One region of the Blautia intestinihominis genome, then DNA from elsewhere that is predicted to be linked to it. Evidence: riboswitches for the same ligand, from Rfam matches in the RefSeq annotation. Region 1 holds a riboswitch; each other region holds the start of a gene.
What was found. Region 1 has a riboswitch for cobalamin ahead of WMO75_RS00510 (sirohydrochlorin cobaltochelatase). Riboswitches for the same ligand answer to the same signal wherever they lie in the genome.
Positions count from the first base shown of each region.

Region 2: another riboswitch for cobalamin. It lies ahead of WMO75_RS02845 (cysteine-rich small domain-containing protein); the one in region 1 lies ahead of WMO75_RS00510 (sirohydrochlorin cobaltochelatase).
Region 3: another riboswitch for cobalamin. It lies ahead of WMO75_RS16830 (ABC transporter substrate-binding protein); the one in region 1 lies ahead of WMO75_RS00510 (sirohydrochlorin cobaltochelatase).

Region 1 is NZ_JBBMEI010000001.1:125,459-133,491, forward strand. Features, by position in the region: gene WMO75_RS00500 (Ig-like domain-containing protein) at 1-500, shown strand, start outside; gene WMO75_RS00505 (hypothetical protein) at 632-1,249, opposite strand; gene WMO75_RS00510 (sirohydrochlorin cobaltochelatase) at 1,341-2,708, opposite strand; cobalamin riboswitch at 2,841-3,038, opposite strand; gene thiE (thiamine phosphate synthase) at 3,093-3,743, opposite strand; gene WMO75_RS00520 (Na+/H+ antiporter NhaC family protein) at 3,749-5,041, opposite strand; gene WMO75_RS00525 (NUDIX hydrolase) at 5,051-5,554, opposite strand; gene WMO75_RS00530 (manganese catalase family protein) at 5,912-6,535, opposite strand; gene WMO75_RS00535 (spore coat protein CotJB) at 6,539-6,823, opposite strand; gene WMO75_RS00540 (spore coat associated protein CotJA) at 6,820-7,155, opposite strand; gene WMO75_RS00545 (flavin reductase family protein) at 7,286-7,825, opposite strand; gene WMO75_RS00550 (MFS transporter) at 7,957-8,033, shown strand, end outside.
Region 2 is NZ_JBBMEI010000005.1:31,573-39,605, reverse strand. Features, by position in the region: gene WMO75_RS02860 (glycyl-radical enzyme activating protein) at 1-238, opposite strand, end outside; gene WMO75_RS02855 (glycyl radical protein) at 251-2,770, opposite strand; gene WMO75_RS02850 (phosphatase) at 3,109-3,822, shown strand; gene WMO75_RS02845 (cysteine-rich small domain-containing protein) at 3,945-4,226, opposite strand; cobalamin riboswitch at 4,593-4,784, opposite strand; gene nudC (NAD(+) diphosphatase) at 4,993-5,841, shown strand; gene WMO75_RS02835 (glycerate kinase family protein) at 6,153-7,274, shown strand; gene WMO75_RS02830 (diguanylate cyclase domain-containing protein) at 7,421-7,801, shown strand; gene WMO75_RS02825 (CdaR family transcriptional regulator) at 7,798-8,033, shown strand, end outside.
Region 3 is NZ_JBBMEI010000086.1:1,113-9,145, reverse strand. Features, by position in the region: gene WMO75_RS16860 (cation transporter) at 1-121, opposite strand, end outside; gene WMO75_RS16855 (MATE family efflux transporter) at 380-1,735, opposite strand; gene WMO75_RS16850 (ABC transporter ATP-binding protein) at 1,735-2,706, opposite strand; gene WMO75_RS16845 (ABC transporter ATP-binding protein) at 2,699-3,481, opposite strand; gene nikC (nickel transporter permease) at 3,493-4,320, opposite strand; gene nikB (nickel ABC transporter permease) at 4,325-5,272, opposite strand; gene WMO75_RS16830 (ABC transporter substrate-binding protein) at 5,328-6,890, opposite strand; cobalamin riboswitch at 7,087-7,286, opposite strand; gene WMO75_RS16825 (hypothetical protein) at 7,362-8,033, opposite strand, start outside.

The DNA.
Region 1 (8,033 bases):
CTGCTCCTTCCCGCTACATCACAGCAGGCAAAAGAGTACAGCTCAGAGCTACAATCACTCCTTCCAATGCAACAAACAAAGCAGTAACCTGGAAATCCAGCAATACCAGAATCGCAACTGTCAGCTCTACCGGTATTGTAACCTTCAACAAAAATGCAGGCGGCAAAAAAGTCACCATCACAGCTACTGCAAAAGATGGCAGCAAGAAATATGCAAGAATCACCCTTGCCTGCATGAAAGGTTCTGTAAAGAGCATCAGGCTTTCCGGAAAAACTACCGTTACCAACGGTCAGTCCACAAAAGTAACCGCAGCCGTTACTTCTCAGGGCGGAAGCGCAAACAGATCACTTGCATGGTCTTCCAGCAATACAAAACTTGCTACCGTTGACAAATACGGTAAAGTCAAAACCATCAAAGGCAAAAAAGGTACAGTTACCATCACTGCCAAAGCAACAGACGGATCTGGAAAGAAAGCAACATTCAAGATCCGCATCAAATAATATCCCTCAGTTTCACTGATCGATATTACTACATAAAAAAATATCCTGGCGGGTTCAGTTATGACACTGGATCCGTACAGGATATTTTTATTGTACTGCATATTTGGTTATCGTTTTGTCCAAAGACAATTTTATTTCTCTGACGCTTCTTTTGTATCGTCTGTTGAAGTGTCCTTCGTCTCTTCTGTTGCTGCTGTCTCATCAGATTCTTTCTGAGGATTGGTGACTTTTACCTTATGATCGTACCATTTGTTTTTCTTTCCGATCAGGGCAAGGTCAAATTCTTCGTCAATAGCTTCAACCGGAATATCAAAACCATAAACTTCTTCTGACATTCCATCGCTGTATGTAACAGTATCTGTTGTCGGCTGGAGAAGTTCTGCACCATCTTTCTGTGCATCCTCTGCTGTTCCCACAAACAGATTTACGATATTTTTGGAAGCCAGACTTACATGAAGTGTCATCTTACCGTCTTTGACTGTCAGGACTCCCTTGCCATCGTTTGCTTCGTTTACATGGAACATTCCGCTGTCTGTGTCAAACTCAGCACTGTAGGTGCCATCTTCCAGAACTGCATCCTTTGCATCGTCCTTCTTATCGGTTGTATCAGCCTTGGCATCATCCTTCTTGGCATCTGCTGTTGCTGTAGAAACTGACTTGACTTCTGTTTCTGCCAGAACCGGCGTAAAGCTTCCAAACATAAGTGCTCCGCTTAATACGCATGCCATCATTGCCACTGAACGTTTCATAATATTTTCCTCCTGCTTTTACAGGAAATGCCCGGAAAGACCTAGATCCTCCCGGGCAGCCCCGTTATCTTACATAAAAACTGTTTCTTTATTATTCTGCTGCTTCTTCTGTAGTATCAGCTGCATCGTCTGTTGTTTCCTCTGCTGCTGCATCATCAGAAGCTTCTTCTGTGTCATCTGTTACTTCTGCTGCATCATCAGCTGTTCCCAGAGAATCGATAGCATCTTTTGTATGTGCTACATACAGATCCTCAACTGCTGCGACTCTCCCAAGACCTTCGATCTGGCAGTCAACACTGTCAAATGCTCCGGATGCCTCGAACTGGCTCTTCCAGGAATCTTCATCATCACCAGCCATATCGTTGTTTGCATGGTCACCAGCTACAACCATAAGCGGACGAAGAACGACTTTCTTGAAGCCTGCATCTTTAACCTTAGCGATAACTTCTTCGCATGCGGTGTCTTCCGGCTCACCTTCAACAGTTCCGATGAAAGCGTTTGTGAATCCAAGGTCTTCCATCTGTGTCTGCATCTGATCGTATGTTACGTTTGCTGTATGAGAAGTACCATGTCCCATGAATACGAATGCTGTTCCGTCTTCTGCGGCTGCTTCCATGCTGTCATATCCTGCTACCTTGCAAGCTTCATCTGTGATAGCCTGTGCAACTGCTTTCTTGTCGTCGTTGATCACAGTAGCGTCATCACCAACTTCACCAAGCATTGGCTCTGCGATTGCTACAGATTCGAATTTGTCTTTGTAGTTGTCGATTACTTCTACCATCTCATCGTACTCAGCACCATGCATCAGATGTGTAGGCTGAACAACAAGGTTCTTAACTCCGTTTGCTACTGCACGGTCAAGAGCCTGATCCATGTTGTCGATTGCTTCATCATCTCTTGCCTCTACATGGTTGATGATGATCTGTGCTGTGAAAGCACGTCTTACGGACCAGTCCGGATAAGCTGCTGCCAGAGCATCTTCGATTCCTTTGATATCCTGTGCACGGCTGTCGTTGAAGGAAGTACCAAAGCTTACAACAAGAAGTTCGTTCTCACCGATCTCATCCTGGTTGCGTGGGTCATCCTTGGAAGCATCGCCTGTGTCACGTCCGAAATATTCCGGGCTTGCTTCTTCACCTTCTACCAGTTCTTTCTGTGCGTCTGTCAGAGCATCCCATGCTTCTTTGGCTGCCTTACAGTCCTCATCTGTTGTGTCGTTTCTTTCCTGAACGTAGATCTTGTCGATCAGTGCTGCAACGTTGTCTGCTGCTGCCTGGTCATCATCAGATGCCTCTGCTGTATCGTCTGCTGCTTCTGCGTCATCTGCGTCATCTGCTGCTGCCTCTGTTGCAGTGTCCTCTGCGGTGTTGTCAGAAGCCATAACTCCTGCTGTACCCATCATAGATACAGTTGTGATCGCTAACAGTGTTGCAAGTGCTTTTACAGTTTTGTTTTTCATGTTTTTGTCCTCCTTTGACATTACAGTACGAAAACTGAACAGAATCCTGCACACAAAAAAAGCCCTCAAAAAAGGGGTAAGTGGTCTATCAAAAAACGGTACGACCAATTACTCGTGATCTGGAATCCATATTCCCGTACCAGACAACAGGCAGGTTTCCTGACTTGCCGCTCAACATATGGTTCTATCTTCCCAGTTTCCCAGTGATCATGCTTAATGCATACAGAACCGTACTCCGTGCTTACAGTGACGAGATCGTACAGGTTTCTCACCTGTTTCCCTTTTAACCTCATGAACAATGCCCTCGGCACCTGTTATCTTCTTTATTCAATTTTCTATACAGTATCATATTTTTTGACAAATTACAATACATTTGGGCTATTTTTAACAAAATATATCGGTCAGCCTGCTCATCTGTGCTGTTTTTGCTGCCGGATCTTCCGCTGCAAAGATCCCCGAGATCACGGCTGCACCGTTGACTCCGCTGCCCTCAAGCTGTGAGACATTTTCGCTGTTGATCCCGCCGATCGCCACGACCGGAATACTGACAGAGGCTGCGATCTTCTTCAGTTCTTCCATGGAAAGATATTTGGCATCTTTCTTTGTCGTGCTGCCAAAAACCGCCCCTGTTCCGATGTAATCTGCTCCGGCTTTTTCGGCTGCGATCGCCTGTTCAACAGTCTTGGCTGTCATCCCGAGGATTTTGTCCGGTCCTATCATGGCACGGATGTCTCTTTCCTTAATGTCTGACTGACCGACATGTACACCGTCCGCATCCATTTCCAATGCGATTTCCACACTGTCGTTCACTACAAAGGGGATATTGTACCTGCGGCAGAGTTTCTGAAGTTCTATGGCTTCTTTTCTTGTCTCTTCTGCACCCAGTTCTTTTTCTCGGAGCTGAAGGAAGGTTGCCCCGTTCTGGATCACCTTTTCGCAGACAGAAAGAAGTGTCTCGTCTTCTTTCAGCCAGCTTCGGTCCGTAATGACATAAAGTTTCAGCGCTTTTGCTATCTGTTCTCTTGTAAATTTCATTTTTCTTATCCTTTCTTCCGAATTCCATCCAATACCCTGCAAAGCGGCAGCAGATACAGGAAAAACGCGAATAAAATACTGCTCTGTGGTGCACCGACTGCCGTAAGCGGAACTGCCCCCGCGATCGACCATGGGATCATTGGTGCAAGGATCACGACACTGTCCTCCAGGTCATTCGCAAACCTTTCTTTGTCTCGTTCTGTTCTGGCGCAGAGCTGCTGTGTCAGCATGATCGCAAGTGTCTGGTTGCAGGCGATCGCGCTGGCTGCTGCTGATGTGAGCAGGATCGCAAGAAACGGAAATGTTTTTTGTGCCAGAGTTTCTACGGTCGCCTGGATCCCGTCGAGGATCCCCGTTTTCTCAAAAATCCCTGAATAGGATGAGGAAAGACACACGATCGCACCGACCCTCAGCATGGAAACGATCCCTCCTCCATCCAGCATGGAAGCGATCTCTGCATTTTCGCTGTGAAAGCCAAAGATAAGGATGTGCGGGAGTTCCATAAGCGGCATCCCCTGTATCCAGACGCATAAGACAAGTGCCACGGCAATGCTTGCAAGCATAGAGATTTTGACTCCGAGCTGCGCCACGGACAAAGCCAGGATCACCAGTGCCGGCAGAAGTGTCCACCAGACGATCCGAAATTCCTGATGAAAAACTCCGGTAAGATCCGGCAGTTCCTGTGTATGGGAAGTCTTCATTCCGATCATTGTATACAGGATGCAGACCAGTACAAAGGGGATCAGTGCACTGCGGAGCATATTTCTGATGTTCCTGTAAATGCTGGTCTCTGTCAGTTCTGACACAAGAAGGGCGCTGGTCGAGACCGGTGAACAGCGATCACCAAAAAAGATTCCCGAAAGGATCGCACCGCCGCAGAGCCACGGAGATACCGAAAGGACAGAGCCCATCGTCGCACAGACAACGCCTACTGTTGCCGCTGTCCCAAACGAAGTTCCGGTCAGCACCGAAACCAGCGAGTTCAAAAGAAATACCATCAGAAGAAAGACCGATGGTTTTATAAAATGGATCGTATAGCAGATGATCACCGGGATCGTTCCTGCCTGTCTCCAGAGTGCGGTCAGCATTCCGATCAGCATAAAGGTGATCAGGATGTTTCTGACCTTCCAGATTCCCTCGCCCGCCATATGCAGGATCTCTTTTACTGAAAATCCTTTTTTCTTTGCATAACAGCCAAAGATCACGAAACCTGCCAGTAATGCATATATAATAGAAACATTACATACAATACACAGAATAAGGATGCCGCAAAACAGCCCTAATACTGCAAATTCCATGGCAGCCTCCTACATCTCGAAGGCTTTGCGGATGCTGTCGTAATGGAGGAATTTGCCTTCTGCTGCAAATGCCTGGATCTGTTCCAGAGTTGCAAACATGTGTCCGTCTGTCTCCTCCGTCTGCAGTGTCAGGTCTTTCTCATCAATGTCCATGACAAAGCGGTAAACGTCTACAAAGTAGTTATCGCCCTCGCCCGGATTTTCTCTCTTATAGGTAAAAAGATAACCGCCTTCTGCGTTTCTTGCATCCAGACCGGTTTCTTCTTTTACTTCACGGAGCACTGCCTCATAGGAATCCTCTCCTGCCTGTGCCGCGCCGCCGGAAACTTCCCACCAGCCCGGAGCCCAGGCTTTTGTCATAACTCGTTTGGTGATCAGGAATGTGCCGTTCGGTCTTGCAACAACACCAAGCACGGTCAGATGATACTCCCCGTCTTTCAGACACCAGTCGTTTCTCTTCATTGTGCGGCCTGTCGGCTGTTTATTTTCATCGTAGATATCCCAGTATTCCATTTATCTTTCTCTCCCTGTCTGTCTTTTTTGTCCCTGCTTCTACTGGCGGGGATTTTTTTCGGTTTTATTTTACCAGAGTAAAGTGTAAATGACAAGGAATTCAGATTTATAGCCTGGAAAAACATGGTTCAAAATCTGGCAGTTCTTCCTTTTTAATGCTCAGGCAGTTTATCGGCATCGGATTTAACCGGTTATTCATTTTCCGGGGCAAAACTCTATTATGAAGACATTTTGCCTTGGAATAACTTGTGAGATGCTATGTTTTATTAAGGAAAAATGGCGCCAGTTATAAGCCCAGCACCATTTCTCACTACATTCTAAGCCTGGTGTCAATGTGCCAGACACTTTTTATTTCATTCAACTTTTACACGAGGCTTTACATGGATTGTCGAAACTTGGGTTAAATGCGTAGAAATTCTTGGCATCCAGTTCTTCCTGAATGCTTCGGAGAGCTTCCCCAAACCGCTGGAAATGAACGATCTCCCTTGCACGCAGGAATTTAATCGGGTCGGCAATCTCCGGAATGTCACGTACTACGCGGAGAATGTTATCGTAAGTCGAGCGGGCTTTCTGTTCGGCAGCAAGGTTTTCGAACAGATCTGTGATCGGATCACCTTTACTCTGGAATTCGCACGCATTAAACGGAACACCGCCCGCCGCCTGCGGCCAGACACCAACTGTATGGTCAATATAGTACGGCCCGAAACCGCTCTTTTCAATCTCTTCCATTGAGAGGTCGCGTGTGAGCTGATGAACGATGGTAGAGACCATTTCGAGGTGTGCGAGTTCCTCCGTACCGATGTCATTTAAGACGGCGGCAGCCATACGGTTCGGCATCGTAAATCGCTGGGAAAGATAACGGAGAGATGCGCTGACCTCCCCGTCGGGACCGCCATATTGGCTTAGGATATACTGTGCGATCTTTGCATTCGGAGTCTTGATATTTACCGGATACTGCAATCTTTTTTCATAATTCCACATAGACTATCTGCACCCTCCTTCCTGCTCCCATGGGAATGGCTGTTCCATCCATTTCCAGGTGTTGCCGTCTGTCTCCAGTGCATCATCGACAGTGAGAGGTCCATAGCACTGGGCGTATTCTTTCATCAGTTTCCTGCGCTCGGCGGCGCATTCCTGATAAAATGCAAGTGCTTCCTGACAGCATGGATGCGTGTCGAGATAGAGAAGAATGTCGTTGACAGCAAAACTGACCTCATTGATCCGCTGAAGGAGTTTTTCTTTTGGGGTGCACTGATTCGGACACATCATCGTCTGCCACCTCGCTTTCCGCAAAATGGTTTGCACAGATCAGGGAAAACTGTTCCAACATTTAAAGCATAACCAAGATCATAAGTCGTCGAAAATTTCTGACAGGGTACATATGCCATCGCGATCTGCATTTCATCAATATGCGTATACATCTCAGGATCTCTGGACGATGCAGACGGCATGCGGCAGGATGGGCATGGTGCGGACGGTGTTCTCGAGTTTCGCGGTGATGGACGGCAGGAACATGGCTGGTTTCCCATCATTTCACGTGCCATACCGCAGGTTGCATTATATGGGCGGCCACAGGGCCGGGATGTCTGATAGATTTCCATAAACAAGACCTTTCAGAAGAGCTCTTTATATTTTATGTTCTGGCAACAGAAAAGTGCATCTTTTCAGTCCTTAACTCAAAACAGGGCATTTCCCATTCTGATATGAGGAAATGCCCTGTTGTAATTACCTTTACTCTTCAATAATATATGCATTTACGATCTCACCATAATATGCCACATGGGTATCTCTGTTGGAGCCGGTAAATGTGCTGTCTACATTCTGTGGATAGAATTTTCCCTGGTCTTCTTTGGTCATTGCGCTGATGTCCTGGGTCTGTTTGTAGACTACTCTGCATTCCAGAGTCAGCGGAAGTTCCTTGATTCCAGGTACGGAAATGGTTTCCGGTTCTTCGTAAGTAAGATCGAGTTCTTTGGCTTTGTCCACATCTCTTCCTGATTTGGAGCCGCAGAATGTAAGGATTTTCTTTGCGCTGTCGTCTACCGGGATGTTAACGGTGAATTCGCCGTTTTTCTCGATGAGGCTTCTGGTGAAGCGGCTTTCTCTGATGAAGGTTACGAATACAGGTTTCGCCCATTCGATACCAACCATTCCCCAGGAAATTGTCATGGAGTTTACTCTGTCATCTGCCTTGCCTGTTACCAGGACACCAGATTTCACTCCTTTGAGGATTTCTCCCATATGTTCATATACGTCTATTTTTTTCTTCATAATATGAATTCCTCCTGATCTGTCTTTGTTTTCTGCTATTAATCATAAAATAATGACCGCTTTTTGGCAAGCTTTTTGTTCTCTGTTGTTGTATAATAGAAATAATTATTCATACATAAGGAGATTTTATCATGTCATCTGCCAAAAGCAAAAACCTCACGGGATCTTATTCCTGTATCCAGGCTCTGTACTGGATGTATTTCGCTGC
Region 2 (8,033 bases), on a different contig from region 1:
GGCGATCTTGTTCAACCACCTGGATCATCTCTTCTACTGTAACATCTCTGCCGATCACCTTGTCCTCACCGAGGACTTTCATGGTCTGGATCTTGTATTCCTGTGATTCCGGATTACAGCACCAGCGGCAGCGGAGCACACAGCCCTTCAGAAAGACGATCGTACGGATCCCCGGGCCATCGTGGACCGAATATCTCTGGATATCAAAAATACGACCTTTTGTCTGTAAATAATCCATAATATCTTCCTTTTAGAAGCCCTGCTCTGTTCTTCTGATGATATCATCCTGAAGAGAACGGGAAAGTGTTGTAAACAGTGCACTGTAGCCTGCAACACGTACAACCAGATGAGAATATTTCTCCGGATGTTTCTGCGCGTCGAGAAGAGTCTCACGGTCAACAACGTTGAACTGCATATGCATTCCCTTCTGATCAAAGAAGGTCTGGATCAGGGAAACAAACTTCTCCAGTCCTTCCCTTCCTGCCAGTGCTGACGGATGGAATTTCTGGTTGAACAGTGTTCCGTTGGATACGATGAAGTGATCCAGTCTGGAAACGGAAGTTGCTGCCGCTGTCGGTCCCTTGACATCCTTGCCTGCGGATGGAGAAACGCCATCTGCAACCGGTGTATGTGCATAACGGCCATCCGGTGTTGCACCTGTCTGTCCACCAAGCGGTACGTTTGCTGATACCGGATAAAGACCTGCCTGATACTGTCCTCCACGTGGATTGTGGTATTTCTGCATCGGGCGTGTGTATGTATAAGCTACGTCTCTTGCAAAATAGTCAACATCGTCGATCGCATTTCCGTATTTCGGAACTTCGTCGATCATGTGATGGATCTCTGTGAATCTGCGAAGCTGCTCCTCTGTAGGTTTCAGTCTCATGACTGTTGTAAGGACTGCTTTGGCTGTGTCTTCTGTGACATTCATGCCGCCGTCCTGCATTCCCTTGAGGATCATCTCGGAGATATCTTTGACTGACTGCTCATCAAGTCCTTTGTCATAGTTCCATGCAAGAGCTTCTTTGTATTCTTCCATGGAAACTTTCTTGTCTTCGTATACAAGTTTGCGGATCGCATACAGGGAATCTGCCATATTTGCGATACCGAAGCCCTGCGGTCCTGTGAAGTTGTAGATCGCGCCGCCTTCCTGAACGGAAAGTCCTCTGCTGATGCAGTCATCTACCATACAGGATTCAAATGGAAGCGGTACACGTTCTGCGTGTGCAACGTCGATCGCATTATCTGCATTTACAAGAAGGGAAATACAGTATTCCATCTGTTTCTTGTATGCGTCATAAAATTCCTCGAAGGTTGTCATCTTGGTGACATCGCCTGTCTGGATACCAACAAGCTCGCCCTTGTCCATACCATTGGAGAATACAAGTTCCAGCGGGCGGCACATATTGAAGAATGCTGCGTCATGCCATCCATCTGTCTTGCCGGCTTTCTGCGGTTCTACACATCCGATGATGTTGTATTCTCTGGCATCTGCAAGAGTCAGTCCTCTGTTCAGAAGTGCCGGGATGATAACTTCATCATTATAGTAGGCCGGAAGTCCGATACCTGTTCTTGTAAGCTCGGCTGCCTTGATCAGCAGTTCGTGCGGGGAGCCATTCCATACACGGATGGAAAGGGAAGGCATCGGCAGGTGTACATGCATAGATGCAAGGATACACATAACAGAAAGGTCATTGGTAACATCATTTCCGTCCTTGTCCTGACCACCGACGATCAGGTTCTGGAAAAGGCTGTATCCTGCAAATCCCTCTGCAGAAGCTGCATCACGGACTTTGTTGAGGTCATTCAGTTTGACCCAGATACAGTCAAGAAGTTCCTGTGCGGATTCTCTGGTGATGATGCCCTTGTCAAGATCTGCCTTATAATAAGGATACATATACTGGTCAAAACGTCCAGGGGAAATGGAATGTCCGCTGGATTCAACCTGAAGGAGCTGCTGTACAAACCAGAAGGACTGGCATGCTTCATAGAAGCTTGTTGCTCCATTTGCCGGAACACGGCTGCAGTTCTGTGAGATCTGCAGAAGTTCCTGTTTACGTGCAGGATCGGTACACTCTGCTGCCATCTGGGACGCAAGCTCTGCATAACGCTCTGCGTATTCGATGACTGCCTGGCAGGAAAGGATGACTGCCTTAAGAAAATGTGATTTCTTGACGTAATTGCCGTCTCCAACCTGACATCTGTCGAGTTCTGCCTGTGCTTTGTCGATGATTCCCTTGTAACCGATTGCAAGAACTTCTTCATATTTAACAGTTACATGTCCGACACCGTTGTAAAAATAGTTGCCTGGTGTAAAAATATTGTGTTCGATTGCTCTGATTGCTTCCGGCGCCATGTAGGAGGTTGCAAGTTCGCTGGAGGTTTTGCCCTTCCAGTATTTATGTACTTCTCTTAACTCCTGCTTGGTCTCCTCAGCAATGTAAAACGGGTCTGCGCTCCTCGTTTCAACCGTATCCAGTTCATCCTCCAGCCACTGGTAGGAAAATTCCGGGAAAGTCTGACATCCTCGCGGTGCGATCGTGCTGCTTCCAACAATCAGTTCGTTGTCACGGATGATGATCGGGATATTACGGAGAATGTGGGCAAAAGCTTCTGCACGTCTGGTGATCGTAGGCTGTCCCTCTGTGGCCTTGTACGATTCTGTGATAAGCTTCGCCCTTGCAGATTCGATAACCGGCATGTGGGCATAAAGTGCCTCAACCAGTTTCGGAATTCTGGATGACTTTGGAATATCTGTGGTATTAAACATCTCCACACTTCTCCTTTCTTATGGTGTCTCAAACGCCATATCTCATATGTATCAGCGGATGTGCCACTGGCACCTTCAAAAGGCGCTATGACGCCACGATTCATATAGAATCATTATACTCTACCCACCCTCGCATGTCAACGGAATCCAACAGTATTTATCGGTTTTTTGTGCGGGTTTTGTTGTGGTTTTTGTTTGTTTTGTGTTGGTTTTTATTTGGAATTTGATTTTTGAGTTGACTTTTGGATTTTGAACTGCCATACTGAAGTCAGTATAGTTTTTGTTGCTGTAAATGAAGTTGGCAGTGACAATTTTTTCTGATCAGAGGAGGAACAAAAATGTATCTTTCTGATGTACATACACATTCAATCGCAAGCGGGCACGGAACGACCTGTACTGTTTCTGATATGGCAAAAGCGGCTTCAAAGAAGGGCCTTAAACTGCTCGGGATCACAGACCATGGACCTGGCACACTTGCCGCGGGAACTTCTTCTTATTTCAGAAGTCTTTCTTATTCTCCCAAGAAACGCTTTGGGATTGAATTATTGTTTGGAGTTGAACTGAATATCCTTGATGTTGATGGACATGTAGATTTAAGTGATGAACTTCTTGACAAACTGGATTACGCGATCGCGAGCATGCACGCGCAAAATTATAAGAGTGGTTCTGTAAAAGAAAATACAAGTGCTTACCTGAACGCTATGAAGCATCCCTGCGTCAAAATCCTCGGACATTGCGATAATCCGCATTTTCCAGCAGATTATGAGACACTTGCAGTCGCAGCAAAAGAATTCGGAGTGATCTTTGAAATCAACGAAGCCTCCCTCGCCCCCTACGGCTACCGAGGAGACACCCGAGCCAACAACCGCGAGATCCTGCGCTGCTGCCGCAAATACAACATCCCGATCGTCCTCCCCAGCGACAGCCACGGCACAGAACACATCGGAGACTTCACCTGTGCCGCCGAATTCGTGCATGAAGAAATGTTCCCGGAGGAACTGATCTTGAATAATCAGATTCCAAGGTTGAAAATGATATTAGAAGAGAGATAATGAGTCTCCCACACACCGGTCCCTAATCTGCCGCCCTACGGGCGGCGTTCAGGGGCCACACCCCGGTGAGCGAATGTCATCCGTACAGGAGGTGTTTCTCCGTAGGCGTCCCCATTCCTCACCTACCCCATCTTCTTCATCAACTCCACCAACTCCGCATACTTCCCAGTCACATACCCATAATTCTTCCTCTTATGCGGCAGCTGACAATCCGTGCAGTCCTTAAATCCCTTATCCGTAAACTTAAAATTCCCGCCACATTTATCACCCAGTGCATACAACGGGCAATAACAAAACAGACAATTAAAGTTCTCCGGGTCTGCCCCTTTATGGCATGGAAAATATTCACACTCCTTATTGCTGAAATAGGAATAATGTTTCCCTTCCCAATACGGTTTCTCCATAATATTCACCTCCATCCCCTTTTCATCCTATTATATCCTATAAGAAGATATAAAAAAAGCAGCTATGATCAATGTCATGCTGTCATTCAAACATTCTTATAGAGGATTTGCGATGCTGCTCCGGGGTAGACAATGAATCCGTTCAAATATGCGGAGGGAACGAATGCATCCGAAGCAGTATCGCCTGCCATTTAATCATACCCTTAATGGGTTACCATGCTCTGCGGCGGCCACCGCAATTACAAGCATGAGGTATAATTCATACGAACAGGCGAATTCCATAAAAAAATGCCTGCTTCCAATAAGCAGACAACACTCTGGGACTGCGGATATCCCTAAGTTGGTTGTTACACTTTACACGGAAGTTTAACCTCGCCATACAAAGCAGGTTTCCTGACTTCAGGATCATCGCTTGCCTTCCCCTTCTCATACTATGTACAATGGGATAATGAAGGTTCGCTCCTCTGTTACAGTGACCGGATCGCTCAGGACTCTCACCTGATTCCCTCTTCTGACTGCTACGCGGACACAGCCAGCACTTCATATGTTCAATATGGAATTATACTGACATTATAATAGCATACCCTTTGGTCATTGTCAATAGTATCTGATACTTTTTTCACAAATTCATAAGTAAAAAGTTATAATCTCTTTTCACACCCGTTTTTTCTCTGTGTTGCATTTTTTCTGCGTGTGTCCTATACTGAATTATATTTTCCGGTCCTGCATGACCACTACGTAGTTATCACCAAAAGGAGGATTTTTTATGATTCAGGATATCGCACCGCATACTTATCACAATGAATATAAACCAGTCACACCGGATGGCAACAGCATCATTCTCGCTTACGAAAATGGAAAGTGTTTCTTCCATAAAAAAGAAGATGACGTTTCCATCTCTCTTCCACGTTTTCGCGAACTGGAAGGAAATGTAAGCGATCTGTACGAAAATTATATCTATCTTTTTTCCATTGATCAGGAACGTTTTTATCTGATCCCGGGACTTGATACATCCCTGCTGCCGGGCTATGAATTCCATGAAACAAGAGAGCTTCGTTATGTCCAGCCACAGTATCTTGCTTTCGCCACAGTCACTGGATATCAGCTCTGGTTCTGGTACAAAAATCGGCGTTTCTGCGGATGCTGTGGAAAACCAATGAAGCATGACACAAAAGAGCGTATGATGTACTGCCCTTCCTGCGGCCGTCGGGAATACCCGGTACTTATGCCGGCTGTCATCGTCGGCATCACAAACGGTGACAAGATCATTTGTTCCAAATATGAAGGCCGGAGTTTTAAACAATATGCTCTGATCGCCGGATTTGCAGAAATTGGGGAAACCATTGAAGAGACCGTCCAGCGTGAGGTCATGGAAGAGGTCGGCCTTAAAGTCAAAAATCTTCGTTATTACAAGAGCCAGCCATGGTCCTTCTCCGGCACTTTACTTTTCGGATTTTTCTGTGATGTAGACGGAGATGATACTCTCACGGTGGATCACGAAGAGCTTTCCATAGCACAGTGGTTTGAGCGTGATCAAATTATCGGTCAGGACAACAACAGCAGTCTTACCAACGAGATGATGATGGTATTTGCTGCTGGAAAAGAACCAAAATAAAGAATAGACAAACGTGGTATCTGTTTTTACAAGCAGACACCACGTTCAGACTATCGCATTATACTCATCATGCAGATCTGCACTTTACAATTCTTTTATCCGCTTCATTTCAAATATTTTGTTATATAGTATATATATTTCGTAAATTTATCTTTATTTTTCAGTATCAAAGACATATCTTTTTCATCCCGCACATGCTATAGTAACATCATCAAAGCTGTTCAGTTCCTCCAATCACCTTACACATTTGCGTTTACTGCCTGAGCAGCTTTTTCAAAAAAACATTCACATTACCAACAGGGGGTTTTGTTATGAAAGTTGTAGTTGCTGTTGATTCATTTAAAGGAAGCATGACTTCCATGGAAGCCGGCATGGCTGTCAAAGCCGGCGTTCTTGCCGCACATAAAGATGCAGAAGTGATCGTCAAACCACTGGCTGACGGCGGCGAGGGAACTACGGATGCCCTGATCGAAGGGCTGAATGGAGAACGTGTCGATGTCACAGTTACCGGACCTTATCATGAACCGGTCAACGCATATTATGGTTATCTCAAGGACACCAACACTGCTGTCATGGAGATGGCTTCTGCCGCCGGGATCACGATCTCCGAGCAGAAAGATCCTATGATCGCTACCACTTACGGTGTCGGTGAAATGATCCTTCACGCCATCAACAAGGGAATCCGCAATTTCATCATCGGAATCGGCGGCAGTGCTACCAATGACGGTGGGATCGGAATGCTTAAGGCTCTTGGATTTACTTTCCTTGACAAAGACGGTCAGGACACCGGCGAAGGCGGACAGGCGCTTGCCAAAGTGGCTTCCGTCAGACTTTCCGACAATGCTGAGCTTCTCTCCCAGTGTAATTTCAAGATCGCATGTGATGTCACAAACCCGCTCTGCGGCTTCCAGGGTGCCACTTACATCTATGGTCCGCAGAAAGGCGTTACTTCCGAAATGCTTCCGGTCCTCGATGCCGGAATGGAAAACTATGCAAAAGTTACCTCACAGACCATCGGAAAAGACAACATGAACGCATCCGGTGCAGGTGCCGCAGGCGGACTTGGTTTTGCATTCTTAAGCTACTTAAACGGAGAACTGACTCCTGGCATCCAGCTTATCCTGAATGCTGTCCATCTTGAGGACGAAATGAAAAACGCCGATGTTGTCGTAACCGGTGAGGGTCGTCTGGATCATCAGACCGCCATGGGAAAAGCTCCTGTAGGCGTCGCAAAACTCGGCAAAAAATATGGTGCAAAAACCGTCGCTTTTGCAGGAAGCGTCACAAAAGAAGCCGTTGCCTGCAACGAAGCCGGTATTGATGCATTTTTTCCGATCGTCCGTGGAATCTCCACCCTCAGTGAAGCCATGGATCCGGCTACTGCCAAAGCCAATATGGCTGCAGCGGTGGAACAGGTATTCCGTCTGCTTTAACTTTGTCCCTTTTCTCCCTTTGCCCGCTGGTCCCTCTCCCGTATGCCAGCGGGCTTTTTTGCGTATAAAACTGGTATTTTGGCGGCTGATTCGTTATAATATGAAGAACGGGTTTTTTACTATATAAAATAATGGGGTATTTTATCATGAAAAAAATAGCACTTATCACAGACGGCTGGAAACGTTACGTTACCTATGCCTGGGTAGAGGGATACCGCCGCATTGCTTCCGTTCTCCGGCAGAACTGTCCTGTCGGTTCCATATGTATGCGCTATGGTGGCGACGAGTTTGTATGTGTCGTTCCTGATCTTGACATAAGAAAGCTTCATCAACTGGAACAAAATATCCAGCACGCTCTGGCTGAACTTTCTTCTGCCAGTCATTTCTCGTTTCCAATTGAAGCAAGCATTGGCAGTGTCATCGCTGACGATCCTGTATTCTCTCTCAATGACTATATCAATCTCGCCGACCAGAAAATGTACCAGACTAAAAAAGCCCACAAAGCAGCACGAGGAGCAACACCATGACACCTTACATCACCAGAGCACTCGCACAGCAGATCGTAGATACCGTCCGGGATCTGTGCGGACAGAACGTGAATTTCATTGACTGTTCCGGGACGATTTTTGCCAGCACAGATGCGACACGCATCGGGACCTTTCATGAAATCGGACAGCAGACGGCCGAGCGCGGTACTGTGATCGAAGTTCGGGAAAATGACCGTTTTACCGGCACACAGCAGGGTGTCAATCTTCCTGT
Region 3 (8,033 bases), on a different contig from region 1:
TCATTTTCAGCATCATGAAGTTTACTGTTGCATCCTTAACACCAGCTGTATTCTTAGCAGCTTCCTCCATTTTGTTTGCACAGTTTGCGCAGTCTACGTCGATTTTGTAAGTCTTTTTCATTGTATTTTTTCCTTTCCGGCTCATGAATAGATTTTCACATCATCATATGAGCACTTGTTCATTTGTTAATTTTATTATAACAGCTTTTTATTCTCTGTCAATAACTTATTGTTAAAAAAATTGCAAATATCAAATTCTTATATCATAGGAACATTACGGAATCATTTCCTATGATATAAAAACAGAGGATACCGTCTGATTCTTCTTCCTGCTGCACCCTCTGTCTCATCTATCATTTGCGAAATGATTATAATCTTTTTATTTACTTTTCTTATGGTAGAATTTTTCGACCTTTGCCAGATATAAAACAGCAAAAGTAACACCGGACACAACCCATGATCCAATATAGATCCATACAATACATTCCATTGTTTTAAATGACGGTAAAACAAGCAAAATGCATACTACTCGAAACAGGCAAATTGTAAGTAATGTAGTAATCATCGGTACCAGCGTTTCACCCAGACCACAGCAGGCTCCTGAAAGCGCCTCTGCAACTGCATAAAATACAAAAAAAGGTGCCATCATCTGCATATATCTTACAACCAGCGGGATCAGTGTCGGAACGTCTTTCTGATCAATAAATAACGGTCCGATCAGTCCTGAACCGAAGTAAAGAACAAGACTGATAATTCCTACTGCGATTACAGATAACCCAGTACCGATCAGTGCTCCTTTCTTTACTCTCTTCGTCTTACCGGCACCGAGATTCTGTGCGGTATATGTCGTCAGTACAGGTCCCATAGAATCCGCGATCAGCCAGATCAGTAAATCCAGTTTATCACAGATTCCCCATGCCGCAATACTGTCAGTTCCCATTGTGTTGACACTTGCCTGAACAATAGAATTGGCAATCGGAAACAGCATAGACTGAAGAGCCAATGGAAAACCTTTGTTTAGCATCATTCCCATATGCTCTTTGCAGATTCTCATTGTTCTGATTCCTATCTTTTCTTCCAGGAAATCAGAAGTTCTGAGAAAATGCATAGTAAGTACCACACTTACAATCTGCGAAAGTACAGTAGCCGCTGCCGCACCTCCAACACCGGTATGCAAAAGCCCTACCATCATGAGGTCTGCAACAATATTTACCACGCTGCATACTACCAGTACATATAAAGGATTTTTAGAGTCTCCAAATGCCCGCAGGACTCCAGCCATCATGTTATAAAGGATCATTGCCCATATTCCGCCAAAATAAATGCGGCAGTAGATCAGTGATCCTGCACGGACTTCTTCCGGAACAGACATGATATCAAGCAGCCATGGAGAAAAAATTACACCGGCTACAGCACAGACAATTCCCAGAATACCGGCGAGTAAAAGAGCTGTCCGCACTGCACAATGCAGTCCTTCTTTATCTTTTGCTCCAAAATATCTGGAGATCATAATCGTTGCACCTGTTGCAAGTCCGTTCATAAAGTTAAGCGGAAACTTAAAAAGTGTATGCACAGAGTCAATTGCTGCAAGTCCGATTTTTCCGGTAAACTGACCAACAATAACCGCATCAACCGTTGTGTACAACTGCTGAATCAAACTTCCCGCAATCAGTGGAAGTACAAAAAGTAATAATGCTTTTCCTATATTTCCAGAAATCAGACTATCTTTTTTCATTATCTGCCACCTTTTTTGAACAAATGGCAGGCAACACTGTGACCGTCTTCTACTTCTATAAGATGTGGATTCTCCTTTTTACAGATATCCATGCAATGTTCACATCTTCCCTGGAACGGGCATCCCTGTGGAAGATCCAACGGGCTCGGAGCTTCACTTTCAATACTCTCAATTGGTTTGGAAAAGTCCATATTAATATCAAATACTGCACCCATCAGTGCTCTTGTATATGGATGCATCGCTTTCATATCGAGGTCTTTTCCAGGAAGAACCTCTACGAGGTTTCCAAGATACATAACAGCCACCTGATGTGCCACCAGCTGAACCAGTGCAATATCATGACAGATAAAACCAAATGTAATATTCTTTTCTCTCTGAAGCTTTGTAATCAGTTCAATTACGGTTTTCTGAACAGAAACATCGAGAGCTGAAGTTGCTTCATCCAGAACAACGATCTCCGGTTCCAGTGCCAGTGCTCTCGCGATCGCAACACGCTGACGCTGTCCACCACTCATATTGTGAGGATAACGATCTGCAAAATCTCCTGGTAATTCTACCATTTCAAGAAGTTTTCTGCAGACAGCATCCTTCTCCGATTTCTTAATCTTTTTGAAATTCATCAAAGGCTCACACACAATATCACGAATGTTCATTTTCGGATTAAAAGATAAGGTCGGGTCCTGAAATACCATCTGAATGTTCTGACGGTTATTTCTCAGTTCTTCTCCCTTTAATTTCGTGATATCTGTACCGCGGTACAGAATCTCACCCTCTGAAGGTGTATCAAGAGAAACCAGAAATCTCATAAATGTACTCTTACCACATCCGGATTCTCCTACCAGACCCAGTGTTTCACCTTTATACATTTTCAGATTAATATCATTGTTCGCCAGCAGAGTACGTCCATGTGATGCCGCAAATCTTCTGGTTACATGTTTCGCTTCCAGTATTACTTCTCTTTTTTCAGACATATCGTTCACCTCCCCGGGATGGAACTGCCTCCAGAAGTTTTCTGGTATATTCATTCTTTGATTCTTTCAGAATATACTCTCTTGTTCCCTGGTCTTCCATTTTTCCGTTCTTCATTACAACAATATAATCTGACATGTAGGCAGCTACACCCAGATTATGGGTTACTACAATAATGCCTGTATGATAATCATCTCTGAGCTTCATCATCTGACGCACGATCTGTGCCTGCGTTGTTACATCCAGTGCAGAAGTCGGTTCATCTGCAAGAAGAAGCTTCGGCTGATAAGTCATTCCCATCGCAATACCAACTCGCTGTCTCATACCACCGGATAACTGGAAAGGATAAGATTCCATAATATTATCCGGAGACGGAAGTCTCATTCGCTCCAGCATTGCGATTCCCTTACTCCATGCCTCTTTTTTGGAAATTTTCTCATGAGTAAGAATATATTCTGTGAATACTTTTCCGACTTTACGTGTCGGATTCATCATTGCACCACTGTCCTGAAAAATCATGGAAATATCAGAACCACGAAGTTTTCTCCACTGTTCCGGTGTATAGGATAAGAGGTCTTCTCCTTCAAATGTAATACTTCCTTCTGTGACCTTACCGCCACCTGCAAGAAGTCCCAGAACAGCACGGATAACAGTGGTTTTTCCACTTCCGGATTCTCCTACCAGAGAAACGATCTGTCCCTCTTTCATATCCAGATTAAAATTCTGAACAGTTGGAACATTTTTGTAGGAGATTGTCACATTATCTAATTTCAGCATGTTTATTCCTCCTACTCATTTCTTGGATCGAGGATATCACGGATGGAATCCCCAAGCATATTAAATACAACAACTACTACAAAAATAGCAAGACCCGGGAAGATCATCAGCCACGGAGCGGACTGCATACACGCTCTTCCTTCATTCAGCATATAACCCCATTCCGGTGCCGGCGGCTTCGCGCCAAATCCCAGGAAGGACATTGCTGCCAGTTCCAGCATCATGGAACCTATATCTGTCGCAGCAGTAATGATCAGTGTAGGAAGTGCATTTGGAAGCATATATCGAAACAGCATATACGGTGTTTTGGAACCGGTAACGATCGCTGCTGATACATAATCCCTGTCACGGATCTTCATAACCAGGCTTCGTGCCAGACGCGCATATTTGGTCCAGCTTACTACTACAATAGCGATGATCGCATTTTTGATACTTGCGCCCATAATACCTGCAACAGCAAGAGCAAGTACCAGTCCTGGGAAAGCAAGCATCATATCTGCAATTCGCATAATAACAGCATCAATGACACCTCCGAAATATCCTGCAAGGACTCCGGTAACAGTTCCCACCAGAAAGATCAGGGCAACAACACCAAAGGTTGCTGACAGAGATGCACGTGCTCCATAAATAACTCTTGAAAAAATATCCCTGCCCATTTTGTCGGTTCCAAAAATATGTTCCTTGCATGGCGGAAGCAGTGCATCTACCAGAGAACCTTTTAACGGGTCAACCCCTCTGGTTACCACCGGTGCAAATACTGCTGTCAGAATAATACAGACTGCAAGAATAGAAAACACGACAAAAGTTTTATTTGCTAAAAATCTGTTTTTCTTTTTCATGATTCTACTCCTTTAAACGCATACGTGGATCAATATAAACATAAGATGCATCAACGATCAGGTTAATGACCATATAAATCAGGGCAAGCCATAATACATATCCCTGGATCAGATTGTAATCACTGGATGTGATTGCTGAAACTGCAAGGTTTCCAAGACCCGGATAAGAGAAGATTACTTCTACAACACTGGTTCCTCCAAGAAGTGATCCTATGGAAAGACCAAACATTGTGATCAGCGGAAGCAATGAATTTGGAAATACATTGCCCCAGATAATCTTTGATTTCTTTACTCCTCTTGCCTGTGCACCGATCACATAATCCTGACTCAGTTCATCCAGCACCGCTGTTCTTACCTGTCTGGTATATTTGGAAGACATTGCAATCGCAAGTGTCAAAGCCGGAAGAAACAGACTCTTAAAGTCTCCCGCAGAACTGATAACCGGAAATGCATTGATATAAACACAGAATGCCAGCATTAACAGAAGTCCAACCCAGAAGTTAGGCATCGCACATCCGAGGAATGTAATTCCCCGGACGAGATAATCGATCCATTTATCTTTATATATGGCAGACAACATACCTAAAGGTACAGAAATAACCAGCATAAGGATCATGGCCATTAATGTAAGTTTCAAAGTCGGCCATAATCTGGCTGCAAGAAGTTCTGTAACTGGTTTATTTAAGCTGTATGATTTGCCAAAGTCACCTTTCAGACAGTTCTTAAGCCATCTGGTATACTGCACCAGAAACGGATCATTCAGACCAAGTTCCTCGCGTGTCTCCTGAACCATTTCTTCAGTAGGCATTACACCGGTTGCCGTGTACATGTTTCGTACAGGGTCACCTGGTGACATAAAGGTCAGTGCAAATGTAATAAAGCTGATACCGATCAATACGATCACAATCTGTAATAAACGCTTGATTATTTGCTTTTTACTCAAAAAAGACACCTCTTTTTATTTCTGTTTGTAACTATTCAGTAACTTCACAATTCGCAGACTTTTCTTATTCTGCAGGAGTAATTTCTGTTGACAGCCAGTAGTAATCTGCTGTATGGATATGTGCAGAACCAACTTTCTTACTGTAGATCATAGATGAGTTGTAGTATCCATCAATCAGAACCGCTGCATCATCTACCAGGATCTGCTGCATCTGGAAGATCAGATCTTTTCTCTTTTCCGGATCCATTTCACCTTTTAATTCTTCATATAACTTATCATAGTCCGGGTTGGAGTATGCGCAGTAGCTGGTATCAGTTGCCCAGTTAGCCATATATGCCAGAGGATCTCCGGTACCAACAGTGATCCAGTTATTGTTATTAAAGTCATAATCCAGTGCTGCAAGTTTACTCCACTGATCATCTGAGCTTCCGTATTCAGGAACAACACCGATGCCGATTTCTGCAAGATACTGTGCGTGAGCATCTGCAAAGTCATTCAGAAGACGGTTTTCATAAGAAATATATCTAAGGTTGATATTCTGGCCATCCAGTTCACGGATTCCATCTCCATCTGTGTCAACGATTCCTGCATCATCCAGAATCTGTTTTGCTTTTTCCGGATCATAGGTATATGGATTCTCAAGTTTGTCGTAATCATAGTTCAGAGTAGATGGCAGTACGGAAAATCCTGGTGTATAAAGTCCACCGATTGTTCTGGAATTACAGATTGTATCATAGTCAATTGCCATCAGGATTGCCTGACGAAGTGTTTTGTTTCCAAGAACACCATCAAAGTTCATCCATGCAAATCCGCAGCGTACACCGGATGCAATATCAACAGTAAAGTCATCACTGTCCTGGAAATCCTGAATATCTGCTACATTTGTGATATTCTCAACCAAGTCTACCTGACCACTCTGGAGAGCCATTGTTTTTGCGGAGTTATCTCCCATGAACAGCAGATTGATCTTATCGTATGGAACATCTTCACGATAATACTCATTTGCAGCTAATGTATAACCAACACCTACACCATTGAATTCTTCAATCTTGTATGGACCTGTTCCAATAATTCCATTATCGTAGTTTTCAATATGTTCTACATCTGTGATTCCCATAGTTGGGTGGCAGAGCTGTCCTACAAGGTTTGCATATGGTTTGCTTGTTTTGATGTTAATAGTATTTGCATCATCATCTACAGTAACTTCTGCTTCAAATTCCAGATATTTCTCCGGTTTGGCAGATCCGGAAGGTCCTACCTCTTTCATGTGATCAAAATACTCTTTTACCTTTGTCGGAGTTAAATCACATCCGTCAGAGAATTTAATTCCGTCTTTCAGCTTGATCGTCCATTCTGTATGCTCGTCATTTACTTCATAACTCTCAGCAAGCCACGGGATAACTTCCATATTGTCATCGAATTTAAATAATGCTTCAGCAATACCATATCTCATAGCATTCCATCCACTGTTTTCATCATTTGCACTGTTTACACATCCATCTGTGTACATCTGACATCCGAAGTTTAAAACCTTCTCATCACCCTTCGCCTGTACAGTAACTCCCATTAATAATGCAACTGTTGTTGCCGCTGCTAACACAAGTAATTCTCTTTTTGTTTTTTTCATCCTTTACTTCCTTTCTTTTTTTGTTTCTTCGTTGTTTTTCTTCCTTCTCATACTGTCCATTCCTGTGATTTTGAACGAAAAAAAAGACAGATGCTCCCACATCCGTCACGAAATCTTACCATTAAAGAATCAAACATATATATGCAACACATGAAGTTGTAACTCTTAAGCAGGATTTCTCGTCGTCCGCAAGAATCTCTTTTACCAGAAATAAGCAGGTCTCCTGACTTAAGCTTACCCATTTTCAGCACCTTCCCAGAAAAATATCTTCCAGTGGCATTCAGCTGAAAACCAACTATCACAGTGACGGGATCGTACCGGATTTACACCGGTTTCCCTTTTAATCAGACCAGCAGGACGCTTCTGCTGGTCTGAACTTATCTCTAAAATCATTAAATGACCGTATGAATACTCATCTAGCATAACATACCATCATGTATACGTCAATTATTTTAGACTCTTATTTTCTATCTATTTTTCCGTAAATTTCCGGAATTTCTCAAAATTTGTTTCCGGTGTATAGGATTTCAGAACTTCCATCATGTCCTCTACACTATATGTATTATCATACATTCCAATAGATAACGCATACTGCTTATTAAACTCATCTACTGAATCCGCTGTCCAGAATGACTGCTGCAGCCGGAAAGCACTTCCATCTTCACGGTAATCTTCTGCAAAGCCTTCCAGAGCATTTTTCATGGCAACAAATGATGGTGCAACGATAGCACCGTATTTTCCTACAAGATAGTCGATTCTTTCCTTGCCGTTATATCCCTTTTTATTAAACATTTCGTATGTATCTTCTGTAAAACAGTCAATGGAACCCAACAATACATCTGTACTGTTCTCTTCTTCATAAGCATCAATTATCTTGATAAAATCACTTGCGCTCACTACACTCAGAATAACATTATAATCTCCTGTATTCAGCGAATCAGCCAGCTTTTCATCCAGGTGATCTTTTGGATACCCCGGAACCAGAGTAATCTTAATGTCACTGCCTGTTTCAATTTCTTCAGTATCCTGCGTATTCACCAGTTCTTCTACAGACTTCTCATATGACAGGCCATATGCTTCCTGAAGCTTATTCAGAATACCAATCGTTCTCAGACGATGCATCTCATTACCGATAGCAGATCC